Thiorhodovibrio winogradskyi: one gene and its partners. The protein of the gene in region 2 binds, or shares a complex with, the protein of the main gene of each other region. Links are inferred from orthologs where the notes say so. Each region holds a gene or a part of one and is shown on either strand. Other genes may lie near its edges. The genes, in order: Thiowin_RS02030, dnaN and dnaX.

The links.
Region 1: the proteins of dnaN (region 2) and Thiowin_RS02030 are in contact, whole or in part, in a cryo-EM structure (PDB 8GIZ), measured with the Escherichia coli proteins. The link is inferred for Thiorhodovibrio winogradskyi from one-to-one orthologs.
Region 3: the proteins of dnaN (region 2) and dnaX are in contact, whole or in part, in a cryo-EM structure (PDB 8GIZ), measured with the Escherichia coli proteins. The link is inferred for Thiorhodovibrio winogradskyi from one-to-one orthologs.

What each region holds. Positions count from the first base shown.
Region 1 is NZ_CP121472.1:397,869-403,080, reverse strand. Bases 1,446-4,408 are described here. They hold Thiowin_RS02030 (DNA polymerase III subunit delta'), read right to left. Parts: upstream 3,475-4,408; coding sequence 2,416-3,474; downstream 1,446-2,415. Other genes in these bases: mltG (endolytic transglycosylase MltG), read right to left, coding at 4,145-4,408; tmk (dTMP kinase), read right to left, coding at 3,471-4,100; Thiowin_RS02035 (PilZ domain-containing protein), read right to left, coding at 1,949-2,305; Thiowin_RS02040 (TatD family hydrolase), read right to left, coding at 1,446-1,920. Outside these bases: Thiowin_RS02050 (YhdH/YhfP family quinone oxidoreductase), read left to right, coding at 1-699; ribosome assembly RNA-binding protein YhbY, read left to right, coding at 738-1,043; more of Thiowin_RS02040, read right to left, coding at 1,111-1,445; more of mltG, read right to left, coding at 4,409-5,188. UniProt on the Escherichia coli protein: Part of the beta sliding clamp loading complex, which hydrolyzes ATP to load the beta clamp onto primed DNA to form the DNA replication pre-initiation complex.
Region 2 is NZ_CP121472.1:93-5,328, reverse strand. The notes cover bases 1,735-4,721. They hold dnaN (DNA polymerase III subunit beta), read right to left. Parts: upstream 3,790-4,721; coding sequence 2,680-3,789; downstream 1,735-2,679. Other genes in these bases: dnaA (chromosomal replication initiator protein DnaA), read right to left, coding at 3,967-4,721; Thiowin_RS25115 (AAA family ATPase), read right to left, coding at 2,144-2,614; gyrB (DNA topoisomerase (ATP-hydrolyzing) subunit B), read right to left, coding at 1,735-2,114. Also shown: more of gyrB, read right to left, coding at 1-1,734; more of dnaA, read right to left, coding at 4,722-5,236. UniProt on the Escherichia coli protein: Confers DNA tethering and processivity to DNA polymerases and other proteins. Acts as a clamp, forming a ring around DNA (a reaction catalyzed by the clamp-loading complex) which diffuses in an ATP-independent manner freely and bidirectionally along dsDNA.
Region 3 is NZ_CP121472.1:5,193,864-5,198,998, forward strand. The notes cover bases 1,868-4,753. They hold dnaX (DNA polymerase III subunit gamma/tau), read right to left. Parts: upstream 4,292-4,753; coding sequence 2,444-4,291; downstream 1,868-2,443. Other genes in these bases: recR (recombination mediator RecR), read right to left, coding at 1,868-1,900; Thiowin_RS23770 (YbaB/EbfC family nucleoid-associated protein), read right to left, coding at 1,991-2,314; Thiowin_RS23785 (ISAs1 family transposase), read right to left, coding at 4,570-4,753. In the rest of the region: septum site-determining protein MinC, read right to left, coding at 81-872; Thiowin_RS23760 (histidine triad nucleotide-binding protein), read right to left, coding at 893-1,237; more of recR, read right to left, coding at 1,304-1,867; more of Thiowin_RS23785, read right to left, coding at 4,754-5,135. UniProt on the Escherichia coli protein: Part of the beta sliding clamp loading complex, which hydrolyzes ATP to load the beta clamp onto primed DNA to form the DNA replication pre-initiation complex.

The DNA of each region.
Region 1 (5,212 bases), 400 kb from region 2 along the record:
GGCTATTGCGAGTACCTGTGCGTGCCTGGTGACTGGCTCACCGCGCTGCCGCCGGGTCTGGATCTCGCCGCGAGCATGACGCTCGGCACCGCCGGTCTGACCGCCGCTCTAGCGGTCCATCAGATGCTGCTCAATGGTCAGGAACCCAGCATGGGGCCGATCCTGGTCACGGGGGCGAGCGGCGGCGTTGGCTGCATCGCGGTGGCCCTGCTGGCCAAGCTTGGGTTCGAGGTCGCGGCCGTGTCTGGCAAGTCCGAGCGAAAGGCCTGGCTGCAGAACCTCGGCGCCAAGCAGATTCTTGCGCGCGATGAACTACCCACTGGGCAACGACCCCTCGAGAAAGCCGTCTGGGGCGGCGCCATCGACAATGTCGGTGGCGCCATGCTCGCGCAGATCACCCGCACCCTGGCCCCCAATGGTTGTATCGCCAGCATTGGCCTGGCTGGGGGAACCGAGCTTCACACCACAGTCATGCCCTTTATTCTGCGCGGCATCAAGCTGCTCGGCTGTAATTCGGTGGATGTACCCAGGGACTTGCGTCAGAAGCTCTGGAGCCACCTTGGCAGCGACTGGCGACTGAATCTGGAACCGATCCGCACCGATAGCATTGGCCTTGACCGGCTGCCCGTCATCTTTGAGCGCATGCTTGACGGACAGACCCATGGCCGGGTACTGGTGAATCCGCACTCCACCGACTAAGCGCCCAGGCCCCGACGACTAAAAACCCGACCTTTACCATGCCTAGCATCACCAATAAACAACGTCACTGGCTGAAACAGCAGGCGCATCATCTCAAACCCGTGGTCATGCTCGGCCAGCATGGCTTGACCGAGGCCGTATTGCGGGAGATCCGCATTGCGCTGGACCACCATGAGCTGATCAAAATTAAAGTCAGCGCCGGAGACCGCGACGAGCGAGACCGGCTGATCGCCGCCATCCTTGAAGACACGAAGGCTGAACTGGTGCAGCGAGTAGGCAATAGCGCCAGCTTCTACCGCCCAAATCCCGACAAGACGGAACCGCTCGGTTTACCAGCCGTTTAGCTGTCCGCCAATTGTCCCGGCCGATCTTGAGAAGAAGGCTGCTCAAGACGGCTGGGCGATAGCGATTCTAGCTTGCACCACCCAGCATCTCATTGCCGCCCTTGGCATGCAGAAAAAGCCGCTCGAAATTGCGCGCCGTCACGGCCGCGACCTCCGCTGGGTCAAGGCCACGGATTTCCGCGATCTTCTCCGCCACCAGAGGCAGGAAACGGGGTTCGTTTTTCTTGCCCCGATGTGGAACGGGCGCGAGATAGGGTGCGTCGGTTTCGATTAGCAGGCGCTCAAGCGGAACCTGACGGGCGACGTCACTGAGTGCCTCGGCATTTTTGAAGGTGAGAATGCCCGAGAAGGAAATATAAAAGCCGAGTTCCAAGGCCGCCTGGGCCATCTCCCAGGTCTCGGTAAAGCAGTGCATTACACCGCCGACCCTGGCCGCCTTCTCATCACGCAAGATGGAGATAGTGTCCTCGCGGGCGTCCCGACTGTGAATGATCAGGGGCTTTCCGCAGTCCCGCGCGGCCTGAATGTGGCGGCGAAAACGCTCGCGCTGCCAGTCGAGATCGCCCTCATTGTAGTGATAATCGAGGCCGGTCTCGCCGATGGCAACCACACGCGCATCGGCGCTGGCGAGCTTGACCAAGTCCGCCACCGAGGGCTCAAGACCCTGCTGTTCGCTCGGATGCACACCGACCGACACCAACACCTCTGTATAGGGATCGACCAGGGCTCGCATGGCGGGATAGTGCTCCAAGTCGATGCTGACGCACAGCATGCGGCTCACCCCATCCTGCCCAGCCTGGTCCATCATGGCGGCAAAGTCGCCCCCATGGGCGCTTAAGTCGACACGATCAAGATGGCAGTGAGAATCAACAAACATCGGATAAGCCAAAGGAGTCCATTAAAAACTACATCGTATGGGTGCCACGATCAGACTCCAGCGCGCCAGCGAGATATTCCTCGATTTTACGTCTGGCGATGCCTTTGTCCTGATCGCTGAACTGAATACCGACTCCCACGGCACGATTGCCCTCGGCGCCAACCGGCGTGATCCAGATAATTTTTCCCGCAACCGGGATACGCTCTGACTCCTGCATGAGTTGCAGCAGCAAAAAAAGCTCGTCGCCTAGTTGATAACGCTTGCTGGTGGGGATAAAAAGCCCACCGTTTCTGACAAAGGGCATATAAGCGGCGTAGAGGGCATTCTTGTCCTTGATGGCGAAGCTAAGAATGCGTTGACGGCCGGTTTTTTTTTCGCCTTCCATCAGTTAATCCTGGTTACCAATGCCGTTTTTTTGGTGCTGGTCGCTGTTGCCCATTTCTGATACCCATTATTGATACCGGCTTTATTCTATAGCAATGAGAGCACAACACCTCATTGCGAACTTGACGCCATCGCGCCCGCCGCTCCCAAGAGTGCCCACCGGATAAGCAAGGATTCCAACAGCAGCTGCTTATTGACCGAGCCTTGTTGGAGTGACCCTGCGCGCAGGCAGTGACGCAGAAACTCGTGCAGTTTCTCGCTCGGCAGGCGCAAGGCCAATGCCAGCAATGCATCATGCAAATCCGGATTACTGAGATATTGCGCCTGGGGGTCGCCAATCAAACGCGCGATGTCGCACAACCAACCCAACGCAAGTTCCAGCAACAGGGGCATATCCAACGACTGCCAGGCCGCCGCCACCGCAAGCGGGTCTTCACGACCCTCGGCAACGCCAAGAAACTGCTGAAAGCCCTGGCGACGCAAACTGAGGTAGTCCGCCTGCCCCATGGTCAGGGCTTTGAGCGGCGCGCCCCGCGCCAGGCGCAACAGCAACTCGGGCGGCGCGGGTGGGGACTGGAGCATGGCAGCGAGCCAAGGCAGTGCCTCGTGCTCAGGTGGAGGCACGCAAACCAGATGCTGACAGCGACTGCGAATGGTCGCGGGAAGCCGGCTTGCATCATCGGCAATCAACAGCAGTAAGGTGCGCTCGGTCGGCTCCTCTAGCGTCTTGAGCAGACTGTTGGCTGCCGCCCGGTTCATGGCCTCGGCCGGGACGATGTGGACGACCTTGTAACCTCCACGATGGCTGGTAAGATTCTCGAGCGCGACCAGCTCGCGAATCGCATCTACTTTAATCTCGCCACTGGCGCTCTCGGCGTCGGGCACTATGCGCTGCAAGTCCGGATGATAACCGGCGTCGATCAGGTGACATTCGCTGCAAACACCGCAGGGCGCGCCATCCTCATCGGGATGCTGACACAACAACGCCCGCGCGAGCCGCTCAGCAAAAAGCCGCTTGCCCAGCCCAACAGGCCCCGTGAACAGCCAGGCATGTCCCAAACGCCCTTTGACCTGTGCCTTCCATAAGCGCTGCCAATGCCCAACAAGCCAGGGTGGAAGTTCCCGCCCGGCAGTGGCAACGGGGACGGGGGCAGAGGACAGCTTGCTCATTGCCCCGAGAACGGCCTGCGCGCGACAAAGTCCACCAAGGCTTCCCGGACGTGCCGCGCCACTTGCTCGACATCCTGTGTGGCATCCAGCACCCGAAAGCGCGCAGGGTCCAGCTTGGCACGTTGCAAATAGACTTGACGCGCCCGCTCGAAAAACCCGAGTGTTTCAGCTTCAAAACGATCCAAGTCGGCACGCGCTTTGGCACGCTTCAGGCCAAGCTCGGCTGGCAGATCGAACAGAAAGGTCAAGTCGGGACGCAAGGCGCCTTGCACCAGCGTCTCCAGCCCGGCGATGGACTCAGCCGAAATCCCACGCCCACCACCCTGATAGGCAAAACTCGCGTCGGTAAAACGGTCGGACAACACCCAGGTACCGGCCTCCAGTGCAGGCCGCACAGATTGCGCCAGGTGTTCAGCGCGTGCCGCAAAGATCAGCAGCAATTCCGCTTGGGCGCAGAGTCCCTCCTGCTCCGGATCCAATAGCAGGGCACGAATGCGCTCGGCAATGGGTGAACCGCCGGGCTCGCGTGTCTGCAAAAATGGAATGCCAAGTTCCGCGAGAGTCGCGACAAGGGTCTCGCACTGGGTCGACTTACCCGCGCCCTCAATGCCCTCGAGCGTGATCAAGCACCCCTGTGGCGGCCCTGGTCTCATTGCCGCCCCTCCCTGATTCACCGGAAGCGGGCCGGATCGCACTGACCACCGCGTTGAAAGCGCTGCACGGCGCAGTTGTGTTCATCGAGCGTGGCTGAGAAATAGTGGCTACCATCGCCGCGCGCGACAAAATAGAGGGTCTCGCCGTCTTCTGGATGCAGGGCGGCATGAATGGCCTCACGCCCGGGCAGGGCGATAGGCGTCGGCGGCAAACCACCGCGGGTGTAAGTGTTGTAAGGCGAATCCGTTTCAAGATGGACGCGCGTTAAATTGCCGTCGAACTCGGCTCCAAGGCCGTAGATCACCGTTGGATCCGTCTGCAGCCGCATGCCTTTGCGCAAGCGACGCACAAAGACGCCGGCAATCTCCGGGCGCTCGCTGCCAAGGCCGGTTTCTTTTTCGATCACAGAGGCAAGAATCAGTGCCTCGTAGGGCGATGTCAGCGGAAGATCCGCATCGCGGTTGCCCCATTCTTCATCAAGGACTTCACGCATGCGCTCGTGCGCCCGACGCAGCACCTGGATGTCACTTGCTCCGCGACGGAATAAATAGGTATCGGGGAAAAACCAACCCTCGGGATGTTCAATGTCGAGATCAAGCGCGGCAAGTATCTCGGCATCGGTGAGATCCTGAAGTTCGTGCTTGAACTCAGGTTCGGCGGCGATGCTCGCGAGGGCGTCACTAAAGGTTCGTCCTTCGATCAGGGTAACCGGGTATTGGATGGAGCGACCGGAAACGAGTAGATCAAGGAGTTGCCCTGGTGTCATCTCAGGCGTTAGCGCATATTCGCCTGCCTTGATTTGATCCGCCTGCCGGCGATTGTAGGCAAGCGCAATCAGATAATGGGCATTGTCAATCAGACCATCGGCTTGCAGTCGGCTGGCGAGGTCGCGCAGCCCCTCCCCGCGCGGCACCTCCAGAATCACCGCGTCGTCCTGCGCATCGACACGACTTGAGGCGATGGGCGTTACCAGAAAATGCTGATAATCTTCCCAAAAAAAGTAACCTATCCCCGCACCGAGGCCGACCAGTAACAGCAGAGCAATCAGGGTGTTCTTCATCAGCGCCCGCCAAAACGCGACTCA
Region 2 (5,236 bases):
TCGACTCGCGCGCCTGGCCCCACCAAACCATCAAGTTTTTCACTTAAGGCAGCAATTTTTAAATAATCCGCTGACAAGAAAAACTCAAATGAAACAATACGACTTTCTGGAACACCATGAACCGAACGAATTATTTCTAGGCCAGTTTGCTCGATATTCCCATCGCTGTGAATTGACACGTGGTAATCGACCGATGTCTCACAATTAAGCCTTAAACGCTCCGACAATAACTCAATCCATGGTCTAAGAGTCGTTTCATCATTCCATGAATCCAAGGTAAGTCGAGGCAGATTTAAAAGTTCAACGAGGAAAAGTGAATCGTAACGGTTCGATAATCGAGCAATGATTGCACGATAGACTTGAAATTCCCTCGTTAGTTCTTCGAGGACCATGGGGGACATCGGTGGAGTATCAGCCCTAAGGTATAGTCTAGTGTTATCCAAGGCAGCACGAAGCAAGGATACACTCAACTCTACATCATCTAAAAGATAATCCTCTTGTTTTCCTCGCTTAACTTTATAAAGAGGTGGTTGTGCGATATAAATATGCCCTCTTTCGATTAATTCGGGCATTTGCCGATAAAAGAACGTCAACAGCAAGGTTCTTATATGCGCGCCATCAACATCAGCATCGGTCATCACAATGATGCGGTGATAACGCAGTTTCTCCGGATCGTATTCCTGGCGACCAATACCGCAGCCCAAGGCAGTAATCAAGGTACCCACCTCGGCCGAAGATAACATTTTGTCGAACCTTGCCTTCTCAACGTTTAGAATTTTTCCTTTTAAAGGGAGAATTGCCTGAAAAGCACGATCTCGACCTTGTTTAGCAGATCCACCAGCAGAATCACCCTCGACTATAAAGAGCTCTGATCCAGCTGGATCTTTTTCTTGACAGTCAGCAAGCTTTCCAGGTAAACCTGCTACATCCAAAACGCCTTTGCGACGTGTCATATCACGTGCTTTTCGAGCTGCCTCACGGGCACGTGCTGCCTCCAGCATCTTATTAGCAATTATTTTAGCTTCAGTGGGATTCTCTTCAAGGAATATATTCAAGTGTTCACTAAAAGAAGCTTCAACAATTGGCTTAACGTCAGAAGAAACAAGCTTTTCCTTTGTTTGAGATGAAAACTTTGGATCTGGTACCTTAACTGAGACAACAGCCGTGAGTCCTTCACGGGCATCATCTCCAATTGGTCGAGATTTTTGATTCTTATCCAATGTTTCTCGTTCGATGTATTGGTTCAGCGTACGTGTTAAACCAGCACGGAAACCAGCTAAATGGGTACCACCGTCCTTTTGTGGAATATTATTAGTGTAGCAAAATATGGTCTCTTGATAGCTTTCATTCCATTGTAAAGCTATTTCAACGACATGATCATTTCTCTCATCTGTGAAATAGATGACCGAACTATGAATCGCTGTTTTATTACGATTCAAATGTTCAACAAATGCTTTAATACCACCCTTATATTCAAAAACATCTTCTCGGTCGACCCGCTCATCACGTAACTGAATACGTACACCTGAATTTAAAAACGACAATTCACGTAGACGCTTTGCCAAAATATCATAATGAAACTCACAGTCAGAAAACACTTCCTTAGAAGGTTTAAAGCGAATCTCAGTACCCGATGATTCTACTTTGTCAATTGCTGTTAATGGCTGTTCAGGCACACCCATATGATACTTTTGTCCATAGAGTGTCCCATCTCGCCATATCCGCAACTCAAGAGTCTCGGAAAGCGCATTGACAACAGATACACCTACACCATGCAAACCTCCTGATACTTTATACGAATTATCATCAAACTTACCCCCTGCATGGAGCACCGTCATAATGACTTCCGCCGCTGAACGATTCTCCTCGGTATGAATATCAACCGGGATCCCTCGTCCATTATCTGTGACAGAAACAGATCCATCTGGATGCACAATCACTCTAATTTCATTGCAATATCCAGCCAAGGCCTCATCAATAGAATTGTCAACAACTTCAAAAACCATATGATGTAGTCCGGTACCATCATCAGTGTCACCGATATACATCCCGGGCCGCTTGCGAACAGCATCCAGTCCACGAAGAACCTGAATATTTGTGGAATCGTAACCCATCGAGTCTAAAACGTCAGTAAGTTGGCCAGTTAATTAAACATTATAACGCTAAAAACGCAGCAATCGCTGCCAAACATCGAGTATTTTTTATGATTGTGCACAAAGTCAAAGCTTGCCATCAGCACTACGGATACGACCTTGTTCCACGTGAAACACCTTATCGCACTCAATCTCAGGATCATCCAATGCAGTAAAAAAAACGTGAGCCTTTTCTCCTCGAGAACCAGCTTAGTATGACTTTTATGCCAGATCTGTAGATCAGATCGATCAGGCCCCAAAAAAGTAAAACCACGTTTCCTATCACTTACATTGGTATTCAGCATCTGTCCATACTTTTTTCCTCGAAAAGTTCCTCCATGGGTTAAAAAACAAACTGCCTCAAGGAAGGTTGTCTTACATGCCCCATTATTACTAAGAACAAGATTGACTCCCTTTTTCGACTCTATATTAAATGGTGCTAAATTGCGAATCCCCTCACCTTGAAGGATCTCAAGCCACATGAAACAACCATGACAAACAACAGAAAAGTTCATCAAAATCAATAAAAAAATTTTCCCCTGATAGGTTAAATCCGCATTGGCATTACTACATAAAGTTCTCCATCTGATTCAGGGTCAACTAATATTGAACTGACTTCAGAATCTGAAAATCGAACCTCTACCAAATTCCCGGTCATGGCATTTAAAACATCGAGCCAATAACTAACATTGAAGCCTATGGTTGTATCATCACCATTAAATACAATCGGTATATCTTCTTGTGCCTCCTCATGCTCAGGATTGCTAACCTCTAACTTCAAAGATCCATCCGCAAAGGTCATACGAACTCCTTTTTGCTTTTCATAAGAAAGAACCGCGGTTCTTGTCAAAGCATTTCTGAGAGTCTCTCTATCAATAGTAGTTGTATACTTAAGTGAATATGGAATAACGCGTTCATAATCAGGATATCGACCATCGATTAGTTTGGTAGTTAAAACATTTTTACCAATTCGAATAACAACAGAACGATCACCAATTTCAAATATTGTTGTTGCTCCAAATTTTCCCCCTAGCATGCGTTTTAGTTCAGAAACCGTTTTAGCCGGGAATATCAATTGCTTCTCCTGTTCCCAAGCATCCAAGGCCGGCATTAATAGTTCTGATTTTGCCAATCTGTGGCCATCAGTAGCCACCAAAACAAGCTTCCCAGAATGAATTTGCACCAACAAACCATTTAAATAATAACGTACATCCTGATGTGCCATTGCGAAACTGGTACACTCAAACATCCTACATAATAGTTCTGTATCAATTTCAAAACTTTGATGGACTGAATCTCCCTCCAGTCCAGGATAATCTTCAGCAGGCATCGTGCTTAACATAAAACGACTAGGTCCGCAACGTATTATTGCGCGTTTATCAGCGACTTCAAGCTTGATAACACTATTGTCTGGAAGCGCTTTACATATATCTGCAAGTTTTTTTGCCGGCAAAGTAATCGCACCTGGCACATCAATCGTTCCCTCAACATTGCATGAAATCTGTAATTCCAGATCCGTTGCCGTCAAAACTAAACTATTTTCCAAAGTCTTAACCAGCAAATTACTTAGAATTGGAAGGGTTTGCCGCCGTTCCACTACAGAGGCAACGCTGATCAGAGCTGGAATCAGATGGTCACGATATACTTCTATCTTCATAATAATATTAATACCTAGTAGTTATAGTAGATGCCTTGGCATATCTCATATTAATCAAGAATTATACGTAATTTCAATATTTTAAGCTCCTCAAAACATCGTGCAAGAAGTAACAAATAAACTGTGAATAAAATGTGCATGAATTGATTCCTCACTTTATACCGTAGTTATCCACAACTATGATGTCATAATTCTCAACAGGTTCTTAAAATCTTCGTCAAAGAGTGAATCTTGACTTCTCAATTCCTGAACTTTTTTAGCTGCATGTATCACTGTGCTGTGATCTCGCCCACCAAATGCTTTACCAATTTCAGGTAGGCTGTTTTTGGTTAGTTCTTTTGCCAGTGCCATAGCAATCTGTCGTGGACGGGTAATGGACCGAGTGCGCTTGGCTGAGAGTAAATCCGAAGTTCTAATCTTGAAATATTCAGCTACCATTTTTTGAATATTATTAATCGTCACTTGCTTATCCTGGGCAATAAGCATGTCGTGCAATGCGGATCTTGCGAATTCCAAATTTATTGGAACACCAGTAAAGCTAGAGTTCGCACCTAAGCGCCGAAGTGCCCCTTCAAGTTCTCGAACGTTGGAACGAAGACGTTTTGCTACGAAAAAAGCGACATCCTCCGGGAGATGGATACCAAATAAATTCGCCTTACTTTGAAGGATTGCCACTCGCGTTTCAAGATCAGGAGGTTCAATTGCAACGGTTAAACCCCAACCAAACCGAGATTTTAGTCGTTCCTCAAGGCCGTTAACTTCTTTTGGAAACCGATCACTGGAAAGAATAATTTGCTGACCAGTTTCAAACAAAGCATTGAAGGTATGAAAAAATTCTTCTTGTGAACGATCCTTGCCAGCAAAAAATTGCACATCATCAATTAGAAGGGCATTGACTGCCCGATATTTTGCCTTGAAGTCATCCATTCGATTATGCTGAAGGCATTTAATCATATCTGAAACAAAACGTTCTGAATGAACGTAAACAATAGATGCCTCGCTATTCCTTTCAAGAATTGTGTTACCTACAGCCTGCATAAGATGTGTTTTTCCAAGGCCAACTCCCCCATAAATATAAAGCGGGTTATAAGTAGTTCCAGGATGACAAGCAATTTGCATTGATGCAGCTCGCGCAATTTGATTTGATTTACCTTCCACAAAGGTATCGAATCGAAACTCAGCAGACAAGTTTGCCAAGCGCCTCCGTTCTTCAAGCGGACTACTTTTCCCCGGGCTTGATTTTTGGTTTGAGCGAGCCTGTACTCCAACAGAGTTATGTGGTCTTGAATGATCGTCCCCCCGGGCGCCGATTTCAAACTGAACATTTTCTATTTCTCCGTGACTAAGAGATTTGCTCAGTTCAAGAATAATTTCCCCATAATGGGTAATTACCCAATCGCGTACGAACCGGTTTGGCGCAAGGAGTTGAAGCGAGGTACCTTCTAGT
Region 3 (5,135 bases), 5.2 Mb from region 2 along the record:
TGACCCCGCGTTGGCAACAGTCAACAAAGGCTCATACAAACTTAATTTACTCAAAACGGGTTTGCTCAAAACGGGTTTGTTCAAAACGGTTCAATGCGGAGACTGTCCTTATCGAGATAGATCTGGACTCTGGCATTCTTCAGATTGGCCGGAATATTCTCGCTAACACGGTAGTGGCCAGCGATCGCCACCAATTCCGCTTGCAAATCCTGACAAAAGATCCGCGCCCGGACGTTGCCGTTGATGCCAGCAAACACGCGACCACGCAAAGGCCCGTAGATGTGAATATTGCCATCGGCCATCAGTTCGGCGCCGGAGTTAACTGCCGCGGTAATTGTCAGATCGCCACCAGCCGCATAAACCTTTTGGCCGGAGCGCACGGGCCGATCAATCAGGGTGGAGCCAACCTCGATACCGAGGCCGTGATCCCCCGCATCGCCCCGGGAGGGCTTGCCGCCAGTTTGCACGCTTTCAGCCGGTGATTGCGCGTCTTCTCCTTGCCCGTTGTCATGGGTCGTCTCGTACATGCGGCGACGCCCCCCGTCGCTCATCAGCACGAGTTCCATGGCACGAGCCGCGTCTTGCTGTTCCAAGCCCCCCCCGCGCAGCCCGACCGGCAGCATGCCATAACCGCGCAGAAGCCCCACCAGGCGCGGAAAATTAATCTCGGCCACAGGATCATTGAGACCACCCAGATCAATGACCACCGGAGCGTTTCGAAAAAAATCAGGCGCCTGCTCAACCTTGGCCCTGATCTCATCGGCAAATTCTTCCATGTCCACCCGCAACAGACGAATAACGGGCAGAGTAAAGGACGCTGCTTTGATTTCAAGCACGCCATGCGTGCCGTTCTGCACGGATTCTATCTCCACGGTCTCGTCTCCGCCAGCCACTAACCCGGTGGCCACTGTAGCGCGCGTCCGCCAAGCAGATGAACATGCAAGTGATAAACAGTCTGTCCTGCCTGGGCATTACAGTTGATCACCGTGCGATAGCCCTGGTCGGCGATCCCTTCCTCGGCCGCCAACCGCGAGGCAACCTGAAACAGGCGCCCGACGAGCGCGGCATCCTCTGGCGTGACATCGTTCAGGGTCGCAATAGGCTTGCGCGGGATAATTAAAATGTGCACGGGAGCCTGAGGATTCAGATCGCGAAAAGCGACGATCTCCGCGTCCTGATAGACAATATCGGCGTCCATCTCCCCGCGGGCGATTTTACCGAACACAGTATCTGACATAGCTTCTCGGTCTCCTGTTGCCGCGGTTGCCCATTCTGCCATCTCGCGGCGATGCTCGGAAAAAACTTAAACCGGCAGGCGCCCGCTGAAGGCATGCGCGAGGGTGCCACCGTCGACGTATTCGAGTTCGCCTCCCAAAGGCACGCCGTGGGCGATGCGAGTGACAGGTACCTGCGCTAAAGCGGCCATCTCGGCGATATAGTGCGAGGTGGCACTCCCCTCGATCGTGGGGCTAATGGCCAAGATAAGCTCACGCACACCACCTCCGGCCAGTCGTTGCCGCAGCCGTCCCAGCTCAAGCTCCTCGGGACCTATGCCATCGAGCGGCGACAGACGCCCACCAAGCACGAAGTATCCTCCGGAAAACTCCGTTGCCTGTTCGATTGCCGCCACGTCAGACGGACCTTCCACCACGCAGACCAAACCCTGATCACGCTTGGGATTCATACAGATACTGCACAGCGGCGCTTCCGTCAAGGTGCGACAGGACTCGCAGCGTCCAATTCGGTCCATGGATGCCGCCATGACGGACGCCAAATGACGACCGGCATCGCGATCCCGCTCGAGCAGATAAAACGCCATGCGCTGCGCCGATTTGGGCCCAACTCCCGGCAAGCAGCGCAGGGCGTCGATCAATTCCGGCAATAGGGTTGATTCAGACACAATTTATCAGGACCATCAGACACGGATAAGTAGCCGGCACCTTGCTTCGGTCAGGTTTCTCTCTCATGGTCCTGTTCTCCATGCGAATAGTTAGAACGGGAGCTTAAACCCAGGCGGCAGGGGCAGACCCGCGGTCAAATTTGCCATGCTGTCCTTTTGCTTTTCGGCGACACGATGCACGGCATCATTGGTCGCAGCGACAATCAAATCTTCAAGCATCTCTTTATCATCAGTGAGTAATGAGGGATCAAGGTCCACCTTGCGCACCTCATATCTTCCCGTCATGGTGATTTTGACCATACCGCCACCGGACTCGCCGATGACTTCCTCCTGTGCTAGGCGCTCTTGCGATTCCTGCATCTCCTGCTGCATTCTCTGCGCCTGCTTCAGCATGTTCCCGATTCCGCCTTTCATGCGTGACCCTCTGTCATTGTCAATCGAATACTTTCATCCCAGCAAGGCATCCCAGCAAGGCATCCCAGCTCAGGCCGATTGTTCGGCATTGCGATTCGGCAACTGGGAACCCGGGCATGGACGGAGAGACTACCCTGTTGCCTGAATACTGCCCGGCACCCACTCAGCATTGAGTCGCGAGACCAAACCCAGGGCGATGGGGTCTTGATGCATCAACGCCTCGGCCTCGCGCTGACGTCTCTGCGCGACCCGCGCGCGCGCCCGCGCCGGAGTATCATTGACCGACCGCCGCGCCGCGATCCGCAGCCGAACCGGCTGGCCGAGAACCTCCCGCAGAGATTGTGCAAGCCGCTGCTCAGCCGAGTCGGCCTTGATCAGATGTTCACAATCAGGCTCGAGTTGCAGATGCAGCTCACCACCCCGCCAGGACTGAAAAGCGCAGTGGGAAGCCAACTGCCGCCCAAGACCGTTCACCGGCAGCTGCTCCACCAGCTGATGCCAATCCTGGTCGTTTGCCAGGCCCGGCGTCAGCGCCTTACCCTGCACCGCCCCAGCAGTTACTAAAGAAGGCGCAACCCCATGGTCCCACTGCACGGGGACCGACTGAGTGATCCCTGGCTGGATGGCTTGGAGCGCAACGGATTGGGGCGCAACAGCTCGAGGCTCAGTGTCTTGGGCAGCAACGACTTGGGCAGCAACGACTTGGGGTTCAGCCACCGCGGCAGCCCTGGCCGGTTCTCCTGCGGCCAGTGTCCCCGACCCTGACTGTCCCTTGGCCGATGGCCCGGATGTCTCCGACGCACCCGAGGCCGGTCCAGCACTCTGGCGGGCAGCAGGGCGCGATGCGCCAGCGCTATCAGGGCGGAAGGCGAGCGCGCGCAGAAACACCATTTCGAGCCCAGCGCGGGCATCCGGTGCCAAGGGGAGATCTTGCTGCCCCATGACCGCCACCTGATAGTACAGCTGCAGGTCTTCCGGCGCGACACGCTCGGCCAGGGTTTTAAGACGTGTGTAGTCCGGATCGGCGCTGTCCAGGGTGGTCGGCACTTGCTGCGCCAGCGCCAGACGATGAAGCAGCTCGATCACGGATTTGAGCACACCAGCAAAGTCTGGCGTCAACTCGGCAACCCGACCAATTTCCGCAAGCAGCCGGGGGCCATCGTGATCACAGAGCGCCTCAACCAGCGCCAGAGTGAGATCATGATCGAGCGCGCCAAGCATGGCGCGCACCTCGGTCACCCGCAACTGGCCACCACCAAATGCAATTCCTTGATCGAGCAGGCTCAAGCCATCGCGCATGCTGCCCTCGGCGGCGCGCGCGAGCAAGGCGAGTGCTTGCTCTTCGAATGCGATCCCCTCGGTCTCGAGGACGTGACGAAACCTGCCCCCAATTTGCTCCGGGAGCAGGTGCTTGAGATTGAACTGCAAACAGCGCGACAGCACCGTGGGTGGGAGCTTTTGCGGGTCGGTCGTGGCCAGCACGAATTTGACATGCGGCGGCGGTTCTTCGAGCGTTTTCAGCAATGCATTGAAGCTATGACCAGAAAACATGTGCACCTCGTCTATCAGGTACACCTTGTATCGGCCACGCACAGGCGCGAAGGGGACATTCTCAAGCAACTCGCGGGTTTGTTCGACCTTTGTCCGCGATGCCGCGTCGATCTCCTGCAGATCGATAAAGCGCCCTTCATGAATCTCTCGGCAGCTTGCGCAAATGCCGCATGGCAAGGCGCTGACGCCCTGTTCACAGTTCAGCGATTTGGCCAAAATGCGCGCCAGCGTGGTCTTGCCAACTCCACGGGTCCCAGTAAACAAATAGGCATGATGGAGTTGGCCGCGATCAAGCGCATTGGTCAGTGCCTGGACGACATGCTCCTGCCCTACAAGATCGGCAAAGGTCCGCGGACGCCATTTGCGCGCCAGCACCTGATAAGCCGTGGTGGCATTCTCGGCCGGGTCGGAATCGCTGAGTAACATGCAATGAATCGGGCGCGCCGCTGGCGGGACAGGTGGGAACACAGGCGGATCGGATGGCAGGGTGGTGGACAATGCCAGCCACACCACGGCACAGACGTCCATCGCTGCGGCTGCTCCCTTCCGGGCCTGACCGGGTTCACGACTTAGCCTTGCGCGGGGACCGACACCGCCCACCGAAACAAAAACGCCGCGCATCATCCGCAGCGTCAGCGCGCAAATTAGCAGAGTGCCGCCGGAGATACAAGCAAGGACGCGCCAAGCGGCACGGCAAATCCGTTCTAACCAACAGGCGCGACACGGGCAGCGCGGGGCATTGAGTTTGCCGTCATGCCCAGATAATCGAAGACACGGCGGACTTTGCGCGCGAGCTTCTCGATGGTGGCTGCCACGGAATCCTTGGATTTCGTTTTGATCAGACCGGCGGCAAACCGGCGCAGTCGGGTGATGTTTTCTGGTCCATGGCCGGTGCGGATGGTGCAGCGATCCTCATCCCAGTTCCAGTCGAGGATCCAGTGATGGGCTTCAATGCCCCAATGCCCACGGTTGAAGGCGAGCAGGCGCTTAGGGCTTGCACTCTCAGGGGTATGATCCGTGACGCCGAAGACTGTCTCGACGGAGGTCTTGTCGGTTTTTTTCTCAGTGGTGGTGCGCTCAATGGCGAAGACCTGCCCGACATGGGGGAAATCGAGATAGTTGTTCAGCGCCGTGGAGGTCCAAATCGCGCGGCTTTCGATACGCCCATGCGCAAGGTCCGATGACTCGCGAAAATCCGGCTCGCCCCGCGCCTGGAAAAGCAGGCGGATGTCGGCAACCAGCGTGGGCTGATTCTCTTTGGCGATAAAGA